DNA from 4 places in the Pseudomonas sivasensis genome. Region 2 is predicted to be linked to each of the others. Evidence: predicted binding sites of a transcription regulator. Region 2 holds the regulator's gene; each other region holds the start of a gene.
The links. The regulator FliA, encoded in region 2, starts transcription of late flagellar genes. The targets are predictions, from matches to a motif close to CTAAAGTTTNNNNNNNNNNNGCCGNTAA.
Positions count from the first base shown of each region.

Region 1: a site for FliA is predicted at 3,541-3,568, ahead of LRO94_RS27935 (methyl-accepting chemotaxis protein). Genes of this name have one in related genera too.
Region 3: a site for FliA is predicted at 2,144-2,171, ahead of LRO94_RS17015 (methyl-accepting chemotaxis protein). Genes of this name have one in related genera too.
Region 4: a site for FliA is predicted at 3,437-3,464, ahead of flgM (flagellar biosynthesis anti-sigma factor FlgM). Genes of this name have one in related genera too.

Region 1 is NZ_CP090029.1:3,246,445-3,251,422, forward strand. It holds gene LRO94_RS14560 (Lrp/AsnC family transcriptional regulator) at 1-6, opposite strand, end outside; gene LRO94_RS14565 (DMT family transporter) at 116-1,021, shown strand; gene LRO94_RS14570 (peptidase U32 family protein) at 999-2,978, opposite strand; gene LRO94_RS14575 (RidA family protein) at 3,049-3,429, opposite strand; gene LRO94_RS27935 (methyl-accepting chemotaxis protein) at 3,609-4,964, shown strand.
Region 2 is NZ_CP090029.1:4,502,232-4,507,209, reverse strand. It holds gene flhA (flagellar biosynthesis protein FlhA) at 1-962, shown strand, start outside; gene flhF (flagellar biosynthesis protein FlhF) at 975-2,291, shown strand; gene fleN (flagellar synthesis regulator FleN) at 2,398-3,231, shown strand; gene fliA (RNA polymerase sigma factor FliA) at 3,228-3,968, shown strand; gene LRO94_RS20255 (chemotaxis response regulator CheY) at 4,139-4,513, shown strand; gene LRO94_RS20250 (protein phosphatase CheZ) at 4,532-4,978, shown strand, end outside.
Region 3 is NZ_CP090029.1:3,804,637-3,809,614, reverse strand. It holds gene LRO94_RS17030 (hypothetical protein) at 1-189, shown strand, start outside; gene LRO94_RS17025 (hypothetical protein) at 897-1,646, shown strand; gene LRO94_RS17020 (hypothetical protein) at 1,819-2,088, shown strand; gene LRO94_RS17015 (methyl-accepting chemotaxis protein) at 2,199-3,512, shown strand; gene LRO94_RS17010 (GAF domain-containing protein) at 3,530-4,036, shown strand; gene LRO94_RS17005 (hypothetical protein) at 4,319-4,822, shown strand; gene LRO94_RS17000 (helix-turn-helix domain-containing protein) at 4,872-4,978, opposite strand, start outside.
Region 4 is NZ_CP090029.1:4,833,079-4,838,056, reverse strand. It holds gene LRO94_RS21835 (MFS transporter) at 262-1,656, shown strand; gene LRO94_RS21830 (flagellar brake protein) at 1,717-2,466, opposite strand; gene LRO94_RS21825 (flagella synthesis protein FlgN) at 2,563-3,033, opposite strand; gene flgM (flagellar biosynthesis anti-sigma factor FlgM) at 3,082-3,399, opposite strand; gene flgA (flagellar basal body P-ring formation chaperone FlgA) at 3,541-4,305, opposite strand; gene LRO94_RS21810 (chemotaxis protein CheV) at 4,386-4,978, shown strand, end outside.

The DNA of each region.
Region 1 (4,978 bases), 1.3 Mb from region 2:
AATCATGGTGTTCGCCTAATAAGAAAAGGTGATTTCCGGTGTTTGCCTTTTTTAGTCGCTGGAGCCGATCACGCGCAGATTGCCATAATTGAGCCTCACTTGAGGAGCTCCAATCATGGATACATCGATCCGTCGCGGTTCTTGGGAAATGGTCGCCGCCATGCTCATCTCGGGCACCATTGGCTGGTTTGTGCTGGTGTCGGGCGTGTCGGTGATTGAGGTGGTGTTCTGGCGCTGTGTGATCGGTGGGCTCACGTTACTGCTGGTCTGCGCGGTGCTGGGTTATCTGCGCCTGGACCTGCTCAGTTGGGCCCGGCTCGGGCTGGCGATGCTCAGCGGCGTGGCCATCGTCGGTAATTGGTTACTGTTATTTGAATCCTATTCCCGCGCATCCATCGCCATCAGTACGGCGGTGTACAACGTTCAGCCGTTTCTGTTGGTCATGCTGGCGGCGCTGTTTCTCGGTGAAAAAATCACCTTACAGAAACTGGCCTGGCTGAGTGTGGCGTTTATGGGGATGCTGGCGATTGTCACTGCCCATGGCGAGCAGCAGAGCGGTGGCGGGGACTATTTGACGGGAATCGTCCTGGCGTTGGGCGCAGCGTTTTTGTATGCCATAGCGGCATTGATCATCAAGCGCTTGAAGGACGTACCGCCGCATTTGATGGCGTTGATCCAAGTGATTACCGGTGCGCTACTACTGGCGCCGCTGGTGCCTTGGAATAGCCTGCCGCAGGCGAGTAATGCCTGGTCGGCATTGGTGGCCCTGGGCGTTGTGCATACCGGGTTGATGTATGTGTTGCTGTACGGGGCGATCCAGAAACTGCCGACGGCCATCACCGGCGCGCTGTCGTTTATCTACCCGATAGCGGCGATCGTCGTCGATTGGATTGCCTTTGGCCACCGCCTGGGTTGGCTGCAATGGCTGGGGGTGGCGGCTATTCTGCTGGCGGCTGCCGGGTTGCAGCGGGGCTGGTGGTGGCCCCGCTCCCGCAGGGTTAGTGCGTGCCCTGAAAGATGATCTTATCCGGGTTGAAATGCTCCACCACGCTGCCCGGCTGCGGCAAGCCAAGGATATGCCCCTTGATCTTGCCCACCACATGCATCTCGCACGGTTTGCAGTCGAACTTCAGCGTCAGCACTTCGTCGCCATGGATCAATTGCATCGGCGCGACCTTGGTTTTCACGCCCGTCACACCCTTGGCCTGTTTAGGGCAGAGGTTGAACGAGAAGCGCAGGCAGTGCTTGGTGATCATCACCGGTACTTCGCCGGTTTCTTCATGGGCTTCAAAGGCAGCGTCGATCATCTGGACGCCGTGACGATGATAGAAGTCGCGGGCCTTTTGGTTGTAGACGTTAGCCAGGAACGACAGGTGCGCTTCCGGGTAAACCGGCGGCGGCGTGGTCTCGGCCTTGCGTCCACCACGGGGGTGAGCCGCGACACGGGCCGCAGTCAGCGTTTCGATCACTTCGCGGCGCAATGCCTTGAGCTGCGAGTTGGGGACGAAGAACGCCTGTGGCGCGTCCAGCTCGATATTCGTCGCGTGATACTCGGTAGTCCCGAGTTGGCCAAGCAGGTCGCGCAGGGTATCCAGCGCCTGCTCCGGCTTGTTGGCCGCGCCGAACGGGCCGGGCAGGGTGACGCTGGCGCTGATGCCTTCTTCACTGGTAGCTGTGATTTCCAGCTGGTCTTCACGCAGGCGCGCGACCCACGACAGGCCGATACGGCGCTCCGCCGAGGTCTTGAGCAGCGCTTGTTGCCAGTTATGGTCCAGGTTGCGGTTCAGCGGATGGTGCGGGCGCAACTGGTGCAGACCGGCCGGCATTTCGTTCGGCTCGACGCGGTAGCGATAGCGCTTCTGGCCGTCTTCCTCGAACTCGCCCTTGGGTTCGGCGATGTTGGCGCGAAAACCCACCACTTCGCGTTTGACCAGCACGTTCAGCCCGTCACCGTTGGACAACGGCTCATGGGTGACCACTTGCAGATCGCGCTTGCCGGCTTTTTCCACCGTACCGACCGGCAGGCCGGTGAAGGTCGGCGTGTCGAAGGCGCCGATGTCGATCTTGCGGTCGCTGACGAAATAGTCGGTGCTGCCACGGTGGAAGGTTTTTTCCGGGTCAGGCAGGAAAAAGTGCACGGTGCGGCCGCTGGAAGCGCGGGCCAGGTCTGTGCGGTCTTCAAGCACGTCGTCGAGGCGCTGGCGGTAATAGGCGGTGATGTTCTTCACATAGCCCATGTCCTTGTAGCGGCCTTCGATCTTGAACGAACGCACACCGGCTTCGACGAGGGCGCGGATGTTGGCGCTCTGGTTGTTGTCTTTCATCGACAGCAGGTGCTTTTCAAAGGCCACGACGCGGCCCTGATCGTCTTTCAAGGTGTACGGCAGGCGGCAAGCCTGGGAGCAATCGCCACGGTTGGCGCTGCGGCCATTTTGCGCGTGGGAGATGTTGCACTGCCCGGAGAACGCCACGCACAGGGCGCCATGGATAAAGAACTCGATGGCGGCATCAGTCTCGTCGGCGATGGCGCGGATTTCTTGCAGGTTCAGCTCACGGGCCAAGACCAACTGCGAGAAACCGGCCTGGTCGAGAAACTTCGCGCGGGCCAGGGTGCGGATATCGGTTTGGGTGCTGGCGTGCAGCTCGATGGGCGGAATATCCAGCTCCATCACACCCAGGTCTTGCACGATCAACGCGTCAACACCGGCGTCGTAGAGCTGATGGATCAGCTTGCGCGCGGGTTCCAGTTCGTTGTCATGCAAGATCGTGTTGATCGTGGTGAAGACACGCGCATGGTAACGGTGGGCGAACTCTACCAACTGAGCGATATCGCTCACGTCATTACACGCGTTATGACGGGCGCCGAAACTTGGGCCGCCGATGTAGATGGCGTCGGCGCCATGCAGGATCGCCTCCCGCGCGATGGCGACATCGCGGGCAGGGCTGAGCAATTCCAGGTGATGCTTGGGCATGGACATAGTTTTTTTAGTCAGGCTTGTCACGGTTGAGGCGCGCATTGTAGCTGTGAAATGCCTGACCGGCATCAACTCAGGCCTGGGCGGCCATCGCGGTCACTTCCACGCGCATGCCTTCTACCGCCAATGCAGCAACGCCAACCGCCGCACGCACGGGCCAGGGCTTGGCAAAGAAGCGTTTGTAGACTTCATTAAAGGCCGCACGATCGGCCATATCCGTCAGATAAATGGTCAGGTGCATTACCCGATCCATGGAGCTGCCGGCCTTTTCCAGCGCGACTTTCAGCGCTTGCAGGGTGCATTCGCATTGCAGGGAGATATCGCCCAGCTCCAGGCTGCCGTCGGCGCGGGTCGGGATCTGGGTGGAGACCAGGATACCGTTGAAGCCAATTACGTCGGATGAGATGGAGTCAGCATCAGGATCGGGGGTGTAGGACAGGTCGTGGTTGGCCATGGGCGCCTCTCGTTGGCAGGTTGCAAAGGCGCCCATGGTCCCCGAAAACAGCCGCGCGGGCAAACCGCAATGCGCGGCTTTTTGACGCCAGAAAATAAACATTAAAACCGCGTAAAGTCGCGTATTCAGCCGCCGATAGCCAGTTACAGACAGCTTCTTCGCACGGTTGAGGGTACGTCATGTTCAATAAAGCAGTTAAAACAGAACTGGCGGCCAGGACGGCCGAAGTCACCGAATACAAAGGACTGTTTACTGCACTCGAACGCTCCATGGCCGTGGTCGAATTTGACCTCAATGGCAAGGTGTTGAGTGCTAACGACAACTTCCTGAGGACGCTGGGTTACAGCCGTGAGCAACTGCTCGGCAAATCCCATCGTGATTTCTGCTTGCCAGCGCTGACCAGCAGCTCGGCCTATGGCCAGTTCTGGGCTGACCTCAAGGCCGGAAAGTTCGTGTCAGGTACGTTTAAGCGGGTGGACTCCCAAGGCAGGACTATCTGGCTTGAGGCCAGCTACAACCCGGTGCTGGATGAGCGTGGCCAGGTGTTGAAAGTGGTCAAGTACGCGTTGGACGTCACTGCCAAGGTTGAACAGGAAGCCGCTACGCGCAGCAAACTGACGGCGTTGGACCGGGCAATGGCCGTTATCGAATTCGATTTGAACGGGCAGGTACTGGACGCCAACGACAACTTCCAGAACGTCATGGGGTATTCGTTGGCCGAGCTTAAAGGCAAACACCACCGCCTGTTTTGCGAACCGGCCCTGATCAACAGCCATGAGTACGCGGACTTTTGGCGGCGCTTGAACAATGGCGAATTCTTCACCGGGCAATTCAAACGCCTTGGTAAACATGGCCGGGTCGTGTGGCTCGAAGCGAGTTACAACCCGGTCTACGACGGCGACGGCAAGCTGATCAAGATCGTCAAGTTCGCCAGCGACATCACCGAACGTGTAGAGAAGTTCGAAGAAGACTCCCGTGGCGCCTCCCGTGCTTACCACATCTCGTCCGAGACCGAACGGTTTGCCGAGCACGGCACCCAGGTTATCCAGGAAACCGCCACGGAGATGCGCCGGATTGCCGAAAACATCGGCTCATCCGCGCGCCTGGTCGGGCAGTTGGGCGATCGTTCCGAGCAAATTACCGCCATCGTCAACACCATTCGCGGCATCGCCGACCAGACCAACCTGCTGGCGCTCAACGCCGCCATCGAGGCCGCAAGGGCCGGCGACCAAGGCCGTGGCTTTGCGGTGGTGGCCGATGAGGTCAGGCAACTGGCCGGGCGTACCAGTCGCTCCACAGCGGAAATCGCCGAGATGATCGGCATGATCCTCTCGGAAACCCGCGACGCGGTGACCAGCATGAACGCCACCCAGGAAGGCGCACAACGCGGCGTCCAGTTGGCGGACCAGGCGGGTTCGGTGATCTTGCAGATTCGCACCAGCACCAGCGATGCGGTGCAGGCGGTGAGTATGTTTGCGTCGAAGCTGGATGAGTCGGAGGTGATTCCCAAGACTGCCATAGGTTGGGTTGGCTAATCGCTGGCTTGCTG
Region 2 (4,978 bases):
GCCAATTGCTCGCGCGGATCAAGGGTGTGCGCAAGAAGCTCTCGCAGGACCTGGGCTTCCTGATGCCCACCGTGCACATCCGCGACAACCTCGATCTGGCTCCGAGCGCCTACCGCCTGACCCTGATGGGGGTGATCCTGGCTGAAGCCGAGATCTATCCGGATCGCGAGTTGGCGATCAACCCAGGCCAGGTGTTCGGCAGCCTCAACGGCATTACCGCCAAAGATCCGGCTTTCGGCCTGGAGGCGGTGTGGATCGAAATCAGCCAGCGCAGCCAGGCGCAGTCACTGGGCTATACCGTGGTGGACGCCAGCACGGTGGTCGCGACCCACCTCAACCAGATTCTGTACAAGCACTCCCACGAGCTCATCGGCCACGAAGAAGTCCAGCAATTGATGGGCTTACTGGGCAAAGCCTCGCCAAAACTGGCGGAAGAGCTGGTGCCCGGCGTGCTGTCGCTGTCGCAATTGCTCAAGGTGCTGCAAGCGCTGCTGGCCGAACAGGTACCGGTACGCGACATTCGCAGCATTGCCGAGGCCATCGCCAACAACGCCGCCAAGAGTCAAGATACCGCCGCGCTGGTGGCTGCGGTGCGTGTCGGATTGTCCCGTGCAATCGTGCAAAGCATTGTAGGGCTTGACTCTGAGCTGCCTGTGATCACCTTGGAACCAAGGTTGGAACAAATATTGCTCAATAGTATTCAGAAGGCAGGACAAGGCCAGGAAGAGGGCGTTCTGCTGGAGCCAAGCATGGCTGAAAAGCTGCAGCGTTCGTTGATCGACGCCGCACAGCGTCAGGAAATGCAGGGCCAACCGGTGATTCTGCTGGTGGCAGGTCCGGTCCGCGCGATGTTGTCGCGGTTTGGACGCTTGGCAGTACCGAATTTGCACGTTTTGGCTTATCAGGAAATTCCTGACAACAAGCAAGTGACTATCGTCGCGACAGTAGGGCCCAACGGCTGAGGGTAGTGGGTTATGCAAGTTAAGCGTTTTTTCGCCGCCGATATGCGTCAGGCCATGAAACTGGTCCGTGATGAGCTGGGCGCCGACGCCGCGATTATCGGTAACCGTCGTATTGCCGGCGGTGTCGAGCTGACGGCTGCCCTGGATTACACCCCCTCGGCGCTGGCGCCGCGTGTACCGAACATGGAGCTCGAAGACGAGCTGCGCAAGACCGCTTCGCGCATCGTCTCGGCCCAGGCTGAGCTGAGCATGCGTGGCGACAGCGATACCACCACCAATCGCCAGTTGTTCGCCGGGCTGCCGCTGACCGCTGCCGAACCACTGGTTGAGCCGACCTTCGTCGAGCCGCCGCGTCCTGCCGCGCCAGCCCCGGCCGCCGCAGTTGACCAGCGTGTGTTCGACTCGATGCGCTTTGAGCTCAACGGCCTGCGCGAACTGCTGGAAGTGCAGCTCGGCTCGCTGGCCTGGACGCAGCTGCAAGGCAGCAAACCGCAACAGGCCAACCTGTGGCGTCGCCTGCAACGCATTGGCTTGTCCGGCCCGTTGTCCCGCGACCTGCTGGCCCTGACCACCGAAATCGAAGAACCACGCCAGGCCTGGCGCATGTTGCTGGCCCACCTGGCGCGGATGATCGCTACCCCGGAAATCGAACCCCTGGAAGAGGGCGGTGTGATCGCCATGGTCGGCCCTGCCGGCATGGGCAAGACCACCACCCTCGCCAAGCTGGCAGCGCGTTATGTGCTCAAGTACGGCGCGAATAATATCGCGCTGGTGAGCATGGACAGCTACCGGATCGGCGCCCAGGAGCAGCTCAAGACGTTGGGCCGCATCCTCAATGTACCGGTGACCCACGTCGACCCGGGCCAGTCCCTGGCCAACGCCCTCGATCCGCTGCTGCGCAAGCGCGTGGTGCTGATCGACACCGCCGGCTTGCAAGCCAGCGACCCGGCGTTGCGCATGCAACTGGAAACCCTGGCCGGGCGTGGCATCAAGTCGAAAAATTACCTGGTGCTTGCAACCACCAGCCAAAAACAGGTTCTTACCGCTGCGTACCATAGCTACAAACGCTGTGGCCTGGCCGGTTGCATCCTCACGAAACTGGATGAGACCGCCAGCCTGGGTGAAGTGTTGAGCCTGGCTATCAGTCATGAATTACCGGTTGCCTACCTGACCGACGGGCCGCGGATCCCGGATGATCTTCATCTGCCGCGCCGTCATCAGTTGGTCAGCCGTGCCGTCAGCGTGCAAATGCAAGAAGAGCCTAGCGAGGAAGCGATGGCCGATATGTTCGCCGACCTCTACCACAACCCGGCAAAACGGGTCGGTTGAAGTCAGGATGAACACCGTGAAATGTACCTACATTGATGGTCTGCAAGCGATTCACGCGGCCAAGCCATGTAGCCTGCGTCTAAGCAAGACAAGGTAAAGAAATAAAATGGGCAGCATGCATCCCGTACAGGTGATCGCGGTGACCGGCGGCAAAGGTGGCGTCGGAAAGACTAACGTGTCAGTGAATTTGTCCCTGGCCCTGGCAGAGCTTGGCCGTCGCGTCATGCTGCTGGATGCTGACCTGGGGCTGGCGAACGTCGACGTTCTGCTGGGACTGACGCCCAAACACACCCTTGCCGATGTGATCGAGGGGCGCTGTGAGCTGCGCGACGTGCTGCTCCAGGGCCCTGGCGGGATCCGCATCGTGCCGGCTGCCTCCGGTACCCAGAGCATGGTGCACCTGAGCCCGGCGCAGCATGCCGGCCTGATCCAGGCATTCAGTGATATCGGCGACAACCTCGACGTGCTGGTGATCGACACCGCCGCCGGGATCGGCGAGTCCGTGGTCAGCTTTGTGCGCGCCGCGCAGGAAGTCCTGCTGGTGGTCTGCGATGAACCCACCTCGATCACCGACGCCTACGCCCTGATCAAACTGCTTAACCGTGACTACGGCATGAACCGCTTCCGCGTCCTGGCCAACATGGCCCAGAGTCCGCAGGAAGGGCGCAATCTGTTCGCCAAGTTGACCAAGGTCACGGATCGCTTCCTCGATGTCGCCTTACAATACGTCGGTGCAGTTCCCTACGACGAGTGCGTGCGCAAGGCTGTGCAAAAGCAGCGTGCAGTCTACGAAGCGTTCCCTCGTTCCAAATGCGCATTGGCGTTCAAGGCTATTGCCCAGAAGGTCGATACCTGGCCGTTGCCCGCCAACCCTCGTGGGCATCTGGAGTTTTTCGTCGAGCGATTGGTACATCAGACGAGCGCAGGACCGGTGCTATGACAGCGAATGGCTACAACGCCTACAAGAAATCTGCCCGTGACAGTCAGGGTGAGTTGATTGAGCGCTATGCGCCGCTGGTCAAGCGTATCGCCTATCACTTGCTGGCTCGCCTGCCCGCCAGCGTGCAGGTCGAGGACCTGATCCAGGCCGGCATGATCGGCTTGCTCGAAGTGTCGACCAAATACGATGCCAGCAAAGGCGCGAGTTTCGAGACGTATGCGGGTATCCGTATCCGTGGCGCGATGCTTGATGAGGTGCGTAAAGGTGATTGGGCGCCGCGTTCGGTGCACCGAAATACGCGCATGGTCAGCGACGCAATTCGTGCAATTGAAGCAAAAACCGGTCGCGACGCTAAAGATCATGAAGTTGCGGCCGAACTCCAATTGAGTCTCGACGATTATTACGGGATTTTGAACGATACCTTGGGCAGCCGCCTGTTCAGTTTCGACGACCTGTTGCAGGACGGCGAACACGAAGGGCTGCACGAGGACGGCGCGAGCGCGCATATGGAACCGTCACGCGACCTGGAAGATGAACGCTTCCAGGGTGCATTGGCGGACGCCATTGCCAACTTGCCCGAGCGCGAGCGGTTAGTGTTGGCGCTGTATTACGACGAAGAGCTGAACCTCAAGGAAATCGGTGAGGTCCTGGGGGTCAGCGAATCGCGTGTCAGCCAGTTGCACAGCCAATGCGCAGCCCGCTTGCGGGGGCGTTTGGGAGAGTGGCGAGCGCGCTGACAGGCAGTGTGGGGAGCATTGCAAAGCGATACCGCGAAGGTGATAGGCCTTCGTGGGTTCGATCCGTGGTGCCCCCGGCAGTCCTTTTTGTGTAATGCCTGTTGATTGAAATGGCGCGTCCAGGTGCTGGGCGCGTTTAAGACTGCTTGGAGGTCGAATTGGACAAGAACATGAAAATCCTCATCGTTGATGACTTCTCAACGATGCGGCGGATCATAAAAAACCTGTTGCGTGACCTTGGGTTCACAAACACGGTCGAGGCGGATGACGGCCTTACGGCGATTCCGATCCTCAACAGCGGGAGCATCGACTTTCTGGTAACAGACTGGAACATGCCGGGCATGACCGGTATCGACTTGTTGCGCCACGTGCGTGCCGACGAAAAACTGCGCAGCCTTCCCGTGTTGATGGTGACCGCCGAAGCCAAGCGTGAACAGATCATCGAAGCCGCCCAGGCCGGGGTCAACGGTTACGTAGTCAAGCCATTCACTGCACAGGCCTTGAAAGAGAAGATCGAAAAGATCTTTGAACGCATCCACGGCTAATGCCATCGCGGGGGAGCTATGGAGCATAAAGAAACGTCACAGGGAGACTTTGAGTCGACCCTGAAAAAGCATGCTCACCAGTTGGTCGACAGCCTTGAAAAAGGCCACTTCGGCGACGCGGTGCAGTTGATCCATGAGCTCAACCAGACCCGTGACCGCGGCCTGTACCAGGAAGTGGGCAAGCTCACACGCGAGCTGCACAGTGCGATCGTCAATTTTCAGATTGACCCGCACATGCCCCAGGCCGAAGAAATCTCGCAGATCACTGATGCCACCGAACGCCTGTCCTATGTGGTCAGGCTGACCGAAGCCGCGGCTAACCGCACCATGGACCTGGTGGAAAATGCCACGCCTCTGGTCAACGGCATGGCCAATGAAGCCCAGGCCCTCAGCGTTGACTGGGGCCGCTTCATGCGTCGCGAAGTCGGGGCCGAAGAGTTTCGTGAATTGGCCCGTCGGGTCGAC
Region 3 (4,978 bases), 700 kb from region 2:
TCTTACGCCAAATATGAAGCTGAATACCAAGCCATTGCTGCCAAAACTGCTAAATACATGGAAATTAAAGACTCGTTAGGTCCCGATTTAAACTACATGGTTATGCCCGCTTATCAATTTCAAATTCGCGAGTTCTGCTTCCGAGTTAAAACTCGTCTGTCGGAGCTTGTGCTTCGCCAAGCCAAATAATGACTCCACGTTAGGGGCGGTCTTTTGCCAGTAGAGGAAGCGCTGAAAAAGACTTCCGTCTCTGGTGAAGTACGTGACTCACGGGACTCGAATGGTTGAGCGCCGATGAAGTATATTTTCTTCGCGGTTGCCGAATGCGCTGGCAAGCATAAGTAGATCCAGCATGGGCACTTCTTGGCCTAGAGAGGCTATGGGCTGTCCAAGAAGCGCTCGAACCCCTGGTTTTCCGCCAAGATTCATACGAAAGCCCCGCAATGCGGGGCTTTTTTGGTTTTGGGATTTTGGAGTCAGGTGGGCAATACCTCTCACTGCCACACCCGCAGCCACTGTTAAAGGCAGTTTCTCATCTCAATCAGCAGAAAAGCTGAGCCACCGAAAGCAGGCAAATCATCTGGGCAAACATCTGTGCTCGAATTGGATGCTTCATCGCCGTCACCTCGTAGGCAGTTGCTGGTGGTAGTGCCGTAGGCAATGTACATATATGCGCCAGAACGCTCGAAAATGGAAATGCAACCCTGGCTCGCCAACAACACATTCAACTGCTTCCAGAAGTATAGACCCTGCGACGAATTCGTCACGAAGCGCTCTGGCACACACTTCGAACACAATCTGCCGATATCGGTCGCACTTTTTTTGATTTCTCGGCTCTATCCTTGTCCCAGCCCCGCCGATTCCCCGCGAGGGCAGTAGAACAAGATCGGGTGCCGATGGATCGTACGTTTCCTCTTTCAATCATTCGTCGCCTACGCCGGCCACTGCTGTTGGTTGCGATGTTTGTACTCGGCGCCACTGGTTGCACCCAGCAACAGGGGCAGGACATTGCCAAGCAGTTCAGCAATGGAAAGCCCGATGAGTTCTTTCAAACCAGTGTCGATCGTATGGCGACCCTGGGCATGCGTGACAACCTGCAAAGTTTGTATTTACTGATGAGCAAGCTCTATCTGCGCAATCCCAGCCAGTGGCGACAGTCGGGTTACCCGGATGCGGTGAGTGCCGAGCGAGAGATTCGCCAGGCGATTGAGCAGCGACGACCGCTGCCCGCCCTGGGCGAGCGTCGCGATCTGGTCGCCTTGAGCTACTCCTTGAGCCCAGAGTTTCAGGGCGATCGAGTCGGTGCGTTTATCTATGCGATCGGCAGCATGCTGGTGACAGCCCATGGTGGGCGCACCGAGTTCTACATAACCGACTCGATCAATCCACAGTTTGTCAGCAATGCCGCGCGCAATATCGAGAAGGCCACATGGCTGCTCAGCAAGCGCCAGGATGCGAATGGCGTGTTGCTGTTGTTTTCCAATGAGATATCGGAGGAGGGCAGCAACCTTAGTTTTGCGGTGGAGTTTGGCAAGATCGTGGCGCGCCTCGATCTGCTGACACAGATGCTTGATGAACGATACCGGCGTATAGGTCTCAACTATGCGCAAAGCTTATTGCTGATGAATTTCCTGCCAGTACAGTGAGCTGCCGGCAGGCAACGCGGTAGCGTCAGCCCGATATGCACTACCCTAATCCTCGTGCAGGTAAGGTCTTTCTCTTTTGGCTGTAGGAAACAGCCTATCTTGCACCCCCGTGCTTGAAACACCCCGACGTCGGCAATAGCCTCGGACTTTTCCGAAAAAGTGAGGCCCTACCTTGGGGAAGCGAAAAACGGTGTGGCCGACGGACCGCGAGATACGCCTGCGCTTTATCCTCTTTGCGGTGATCAACGCCGCGAGTATCGAGGGAGTTTCCGCCGAGTTGTTATTGCCTGCGCACAAACTGCTGCGTGACTCACCCACCGAAGCGCAGTTGATCGAGGCCCTTCGGGAAATACTGGCGGCTGATGAGATGTACGGGTTCAGGTTTGCGGTGGGATCCGAGGCAGACGATCTGATGCAGGCACTGGATAAGCCCGGCGATTAATCCATCTTCGTTGAGCGGAACAACTGAGGGGCAAGTGACTATTCGTCGGCCTATGCTTAAGCCGTAGGCCGCATGGCCGATGCAGTGATGACTACCCCAGGGACGCCGCCATGTTTAATCGCCGTTTGAAGAAGGATCTGCAGGACCGGGACGACGAGCTTTTCCAGTTACGACAGCTTGTTGCGCAGTATGACCGTGGCATGCTCTCCATATGCCTGGATGCTGACTTGCGGCTTACGGCCGTCAACGAGGATTTTGCCCGGGCTTTGGGCTACTCCCGCGAACAGTTGCAGGGTCGACTCCTGAGTGAAATTGTTCCGCCTTACGTCATGGATTTACCCTGTTTTCGTGACTTCAACGCAGCAATCGCCCGTTCAGAGCCGGTGAGTGACGATTACCGCTTCCTGCGCAGTGACGCCAGCCTGGCGTGGATCAACCTGACATGGTGCCCGATCAGAGGGCGTGACGGCCGGCTGTCGCAGATCCAGGGCTACGGCACCGAAGTCAGTCGCGCCATTGAGCAAGCCAAAGAAAACGAAGCGTTTATCAACGCGTTGATACGTTCGACGGCCGTCATCCAGTTCCGACTGGACGGAACGGTGGTCACCGCCAATACCCAGTTCCTCGACGCCATGGGCTACACGCTCGATCAGATCGTCGGCAAAAAACACAGTATGTTCTGCACCACGCAGGAGGCCGCTTCGAGCGGTTACGCCGCGTTCTGGCAAACCCTCAATCGCGGCGAATTTGTCGCCAGCCGCTTCAAACGCGTGGACAGCCGTGGCAACGAGGTGTGGCTCGAAGCTACCTACAACCCGGTGCACGATGCGGAAGGCAAGCTGTGCAAAGTGGTCAAGTTTGCCAGCGTGGTCACCGACCAGGTCTTGCGCGAGTCCGAGGTCAAGGCCGCCGCCGGCGTGGCCTACGAGGTGTCGCTGCAAACCGATGTCACGGCCGAACGTGGCGCCGCGGTGGTGCAGAACACTGTACAGACCATGCAAAACATTGCTCTGCAAATGCAATCCGCCACCGGGAGCATTGAGGCGTTGGGCAAACAATCGTTGCTGATCAGCGCGATTGTGCAGACCATCGGGGGCATCGCCGCGCAAACCAATCTGCTCGCGCTCAATGCCGCAATTGAGGCCGCCCGAGCGGGTGAACAGGGCCGTGGATTTGCGGTCGTAGCTGATGAGGTAAGGCAATTGGCCAGCCGTACCAGCACTGCAACCGAAGAGATCGTCAGCGTGGTCCAGCAGAACCAGCGCCTCGCCGACGAAGCCATCACAGAAATGTTCAGCAGTCGCGAGCAAGCTGAGCAAGGCCTGACACTGGCCAACCAGGCTGGCGCCGTCATCACCGAGATCCAGGGTGGCGCCAAGCAGGTGGTGAACGCGGTGGGGCGTTTTGCGAATGAGCTGCAATAGCCCAGGTATAGGGCTGCTTGGTTTTATTTGAGAATCAGGAGAGCGCTATCAAACCTTTAACCTCTGAAGAACTGGCGGTCATCGCCGAGATAGAAACGGCGTCCAATATTCTGCGGCTGACTACACGCCTGACGGATATGCGCTTCTCGGCGATCTCGAAAATGACCGATACCCATTGGGTGGCATGTGCGGTGTACGACGAGCTGCATTTCGGCGTGGAGGTCGGCTATGAATTGCAGCTTGAAGCCACGCTGTGCAACGGTCTGCGTGCTAATCCCACCCCCATCATCATCGAACACGCCAGCAAGGATCCGGTTTTCTGGCAAAACCCATTGCCCAGGGAGCATGGCTTCGAAAGCTATATCTCACTGCCGATTGTCTTCTCCGATGGCAGCGTCTTCGGCACCCTATGCGCTTTGGACGTACTCCCCAAAAAACTGGAAAACCCGCAAATGATCGAGATACTCACCATCTTCACTCGCCTGATCAGCACCACGCTGGAATTGCAGTACAGCCGGACCTGATGCTGATGTTTCTGAGCCAGCGTTAGATCGTTTATTTCCTTAAGGTTGGTGGGTATTCCTGGTTCGAATATCCATCACATCGATTACGCTGTTTTGATTTACAAAACCGTTGTTATCACAGCGCAATCCCGGTCATCACATTACGTTTCGCTGTTGCGGTTGACTAAGCGGGCTGCGCAACACCCATTCCCGCTGCTCTGCCGTCGTCTTGTGCAGCGCTCCGGCATCACTAGAATCGGCGCCAGAACTTAGCCATTTCCTGTCGATTACGGAGTTTCGAACATGATGAACGCAATGCAGATGCCGATGAACACCGCCATGCCAATGATGCCGATGATGGGCATGCCGATGATGATGGCCACCATGAAGTGCGAAATGGCCGGTGACGCGATGATGTGCACCATGAAGCCTGCCGCCGGCATGGACATGGCTCAGTTCAAGACCAACGCCGAGATGATGGCGATGATGATGAACTGTGGCATGCCGATGATGATGCAGTGCGCCAATATGTCGATGATGTGCCTGTCGGCCGACGCCATGGCCATGATGGCGAGCATGAATATGCCGATGATGATGCCGATGGGCATGTCGATGCCGATGATGAAGTGCGTGATGGAATGCACGATGCAGGCCGATGGCATGCTGTGCAAAATGATGCCGATGCCGGGCATGAGCATGGCCATGATGGACAACTGCTGCATGCTCATGAACAAGTTGATGAGCGATTGCGCCATGCCGATGATGATGAGCTGCAACGGCATGCCAATGATGTGCTGCACCTGCTGACAGGTCCCGCGCAACCAAAAACGCCCCGAATAGTCGGGGCGTTTTGCATTCAGTCCAACCGTTCTGGGTAGGTGATCACCAGGAACGCCACCGCCTCGCTGTCCGCCGGGTTGCGGTAGCGGTGGGGCTGGTCGGCGTAGAACAGGATCGAATCGC
Region 4 (4,978 bases), 330 kb from region 2:
CAGACTATTCTGGGCGGGGCTTTTTTGTGCGTGCTCGGTCTTTTCAAACAACAATCGAACCTTGCCGCCGATCAATGTTCACAGCAGGTGCTGTCGGGTATTTTTCGCGATGGTGTACCTCTTACGACGCCCTGTGTCGTCTGAGCTGTTCAAGCAAATTAATCCCCGGAAACAGCTCATACCGCCTGTCCGGAACCGGCCACCCAGGACTATCATGCCGATAGCCCTGTCTCTCACTGCAAGGAGCCGCTCGGAACGCCGATGCGTCAGATCTGGAAATCTTTTCGAGCCCTTTATTTCGCGTCCTTGATGATGCTGATCGGCTCTGGCCTGCTCAGTACCTACCTGGCCTTGCGTCTGGCGGCCGACCATGTCGACAGCCTATGGGTGGGTGCGCTGATGGCGGCCAACTACTTTGGCCTGGTTTTGGGCGGCAAGATCGGGCACCGCTTGATTGCGAGAGTCGGGCATATCCGTGCCTATGCCACCTGCGCCGGTATCGTCGGCGCGGCGGTGCTGGGCCATGGCCTGATCGACTGGTTGCCGGCCTGGATCGTGCTGCGGATGATCGTCGGCCTCGGAATGATGTGCCAGTACATGGTCATCGAGAGCTGGCTCAATGAGCAGGCGGATGCCAAGCAGAGGGGCGTGGTATTCAGCGGCTATATGATCGCGTCCTACCTTGGGCTGGTGCTGGGTCAATTGATCCTGGTCATGCATCCCCAGCTTGGCCTTGAGTTGCTGATGCTGGTGGCGCTGTGCTTTGCCCTGTGCCTGGTGCCGGTGGCCATGACTCGACGTATTCACCCGGCGGCCTTACACCCCGCGCCGATGGAGCCGCGTTTCTTTATCAAGCGCGTGCCCCAGTCGCTAAGTACAGTGCTGGGTGCGGGGCTGATTGTCGGTTCGTTTTACGGTTTGGCGCCGCTTTATGCGTCCCAGCAGGGGCTCACGACGGAGCAAGTCGGCCTGTTCATGGGTAGCTGCATTTTTGCCGGGCTGCTGGTGCAGTGGCCTCTGGGCTGGTTGTCGGATCGTTATGATAGGGCGCTGTTGATTCGTTGTTTTGCCTTGTGCCTGGCGGTAGCGGCCTTGCCGCTGGCGATCATGACTCAGGTGCCGCTGGAAGTGCTGTTTGTCGCGGGCTTCCTGTGTTCGCTGGTGCAGTTCTGTCTGTACCCGCTGGCGGTGGCGTTTTCCAATGACCATGTGGAAGGCGATCGTCGAGTATCGCTGACCGCCATGCTGCTGGTGACTTATGGCGTTGGTGCGAGTATCGGGCCGTTGCTGGCAGGCGTGATCATGAAGATGTTCGGCAGCCAAATGCTGTATGCCTTCTTCAGCCTGTGTGCGTTGATCCTGGTGTGGCGCATCCGGCCGAAGGCGGTGACCAATTTGCATCAGGTGGAGGATGCCCCGCTGCATCACGTGGCGATGCCCGACAGCATGTCGAGTTCGCCGCTGGTGGCCGCGCTTGATCCACGGGTCGATGAGCAAGTGGTGCAGGAGCAGATGCAGAATGTCCCTGATCCTAGTCCTGAGCCTGAGCCGGAAACTGATCCCCAGGCGCCAGTAGATGAGCCAGCCTTTGTCGGGCCGCCGGAACCTCTGGGGCCGGAAGAGCATCCGCATGACTTGAGCAGGGCGCGCCCCTGAAAGTAAAAACGGGCAGATCCCCAAAGGATCTGCCCGTTTTTTTGCCGTAATCTTTAATGATTAAAAATCGTCGTCCTTGTCGAAGCGCCGCGCTTCTCGCTGCAGTTGATACACAAAACGTTCGACTTGGCGCTGCACCAGGCCACTCATGTTGTGGAAGCGCACGCCGGCAAAGGTGGTGTTTATCTTCTCTTCGAAGTGCAGGTAACGCAGCTCGACCGAAGTGGTCATGCTGCCAAACGGCAGGGCGGCGATAAAGCGGTCGTATACCTGGCCCAGTTGCAAGCGTTCGGAGATGTCGCCTTCAAAGCGCAGTTTGCAGCCGGTGGCGGAGATATCGAGCAATTTGCCGTTGACAGGCGCCTTGAGTTTTTCGCCGCCGAGCTCGATGTTCACCAGTTGTGCCAGCTTCAGCGCGGCGCGAAATGCATTGCGGCGCTGATGGTAGACCACCTCGTCCGGCAGGCTGCCGGTGTAGATACGGTGGCCATCTTTTTCGCTGATTTTGAGGTTGCCGGTGCTTTCCCAGGCGACGCGCACGCCGTCGTGGAAGCCTTCGATACGGAAGGGTTCGCCGTTTTCGAGGTGGCGTTCGCCATCACGGGGGATCATTTCGTCCAGCGCCAGCGTGCTGCTGTCACGGTTAACGTCCACCAGATAGCTCTGGAAGCGCTGGCTGCGCTCATGGAAGGTGATGATCAGCGGGTCATGGCTGTCTTGCAGCATCCGCAAGGTGCCTGCGATTTCCAGAGGCGTGGTGAGCACCTTGGGTGGCTGCGGCGCATCTTCCGCATTAAGGGCGTTGAACACGGTTCTTCCATCTCCAGACAAAATACGACTACACGCAAGAACCGGCATTTTGCCAGCATGTGGCGCGCCTTGGATAGGGCGCACAGTAAACTGGCGTCAGGCTTGGCTGCGGGTGCTTGGCTTGACCAGGCGCGAGGTTGATCCCTGGGCGTTATACAGTGCCGGCGGCTCTCCGCCGTGGAGTATGCGCAACTGGTTGGCGGTCGTGGCTTGCTGAAGCTGGATCGACTGACCGTTAAGCAGGTTGGCTTCCTGGCACTGGGCGAGCAATTGGTTGAGTTCTTTGCTCTGGCTCAAGAGCTGATCGCCGACCGAGGAGTGGCTGGCCAGCTGCGCCAAGCCGTCGTGGTCTGCCGGCAGGCCAAGGCTGATCAGGATCTGGCTGCGTTTTTTGCCGTGCTGTTCCAAGAGGACAATCAGCGACTGTTTGCGGGCCAGAATTTCTTCCAGCAACGGCATATCCCGGCCGTAAAGGGCCAGTGATTCCTCTCTTAGCAGCTCCAGCAATTGTTGCGTCGGCGCTAGATCATCAATGATCAGTTGCAGCAAATGTTCGTCGTGATGCATGGCTGGCCTTGGGTTTTAAGCGTCCAAAAGCCCTGCGCAGGCCTTTGCCTAGCGCTCGGCTTCGAAATTAAGCAGCTTGCTGGCTACACGGTTGCTGTCGACTTTATAGCTGCCATCGGCGATTGCCTGTTTCAATTCGGCCACACGGGCTTTATTGACCACGGGTTGATCGCGCAGCGAGTCAGTGACCTTCTGCAACTGTTGAGCCTCATTGCTCAGGTGTACGGATTCCCCGCTCTGGCTGGCCTGTTCTGCCTTGACGGGCAGCGCCGGGGCCTTGGCTTCTACGCTGTCCTTGGTGCTGGTGGTGCGCGTAGTGCCTGACGTCGTCGGGGCGTTATTCAAACGGCTGAAATCGATGACCATGATAAAAAAACCTCTGGGTATTTGGACGCTTGCCATGTTTTCGGCCATACCCGGACAAACTTTAGGCGCGAATGACAATAAATCTCCGCACGGGACTTCTCGTGCACAGTGTAGGAAAACCCAGCGTCCTGTACCAGTAATCTATAAAGCGACCTCGACTTGCCCTGGGGCTGTCACCCGCGCCTTGATCACGCGGTTGGAGTTGAGGTTCTTGACTCGAATCTGTTCGCTCATGCCGCCGTTGGACAGTGCTTCGCCAGGCATTTTCACATTCAATCCTCCGCTGCTCGCGGAAATCACCACCTGATCGCCCTTGCGAATGACCTCGGCCTGTTCCAGATGCACCAGCGTAATCACCTGATCGGTGACCACTGGTCGGGTCAATTTCTGCCCGATGGCCTGGTCCACTGATGTGAGATAGCCCTGGTTGATCAGGCTGATGTCGCGTTCACGCAGCACAACGTCTTCAAAACCAATGATGCCGGTGCGTTTCAGCGGTCGGGCCACCACCACTACATCGCGGAATAGCTTGACCTGTGCCGGCACAAACACCGTCCAGGGCGAGGCGCCATCGCAGCGCACCCGCACCGTCACGCGGCCGATAGGCTGAGCGGGGCTTTCCAGGGTCGCTGTCAATTCCTTGTCGCACATAGGCATGCGCAGGCGCGGGTCCAACTGGTTGACCTGGATTTCATAACGGCCCGGTGTCTGGGTGGTCGCCAGATAATCTTCTACAGTGAACTCAAGAAAGCCCTGAGTGACGCCGATAAGTAGATCAGGCAAGGTGACGTTATCTGCGCGGGCCGTGGCGCCGAGGCAGGAAGCAAGCAATGCCACCGAGGCGCAGAGCAATCTGCGGTACTGTGGGAATCGAAGGCGTCGGGAAACTGTCGTTTTAATATCCATGGCCAATAAATAGCAAAGCTCGTGCCGTTTAGTGTTGGGTGCGCGTCGCACCTTCAAGGTTTTAGCGTAGGAGTCTGGGCATGGCAGGAGTAATGGATTCAGTAAACCAGCGCACACAGCTGGTAGGGCAGAATCGCCTGGAGTTGTTGCTTTTTCGCCTGGATGGCAAACAGCTGTACGGCATCAATGTGTTCAAGGTGCGGGAAGTGCTGCAATGTCCCAAGCTGACGATCATGCCCAAGTCCAGCCCTGTGGTGTGTGGCGTAGCCAACATCCGTGGCGCGACCATCCCGATTCTTGACCTGGCCCTGGCCACCGGTTCGGCTGGCCTGCAGGACCGCGAGAACCCGTTCGTAATCATCACCGAGTACAACACCAAGACCCAGGGTTTCCTGGTTCGCTCGGTGGAGCGCATCGTCAACATGAACTGGGAAGAGATTCATCCGCCGCCCAAGGGCACTGGCCGCGACCACTACCTCACGGCAGTGACGCGGGTCGATAACCAGTTGGTGGAAATCATCGACGTGGAGAAGATCCTCGCCGAAGTTGCGCCGACCTCGGAATCGATTTCCGTGGGCGTGGTGGATGCCGAAACGGCGCATAAGGCGGTCTCGCTGCGTGTGCTCACGGTGGATGACTCCTCGGTGGCACGCAAGCAGGTGACCCGTTGCCT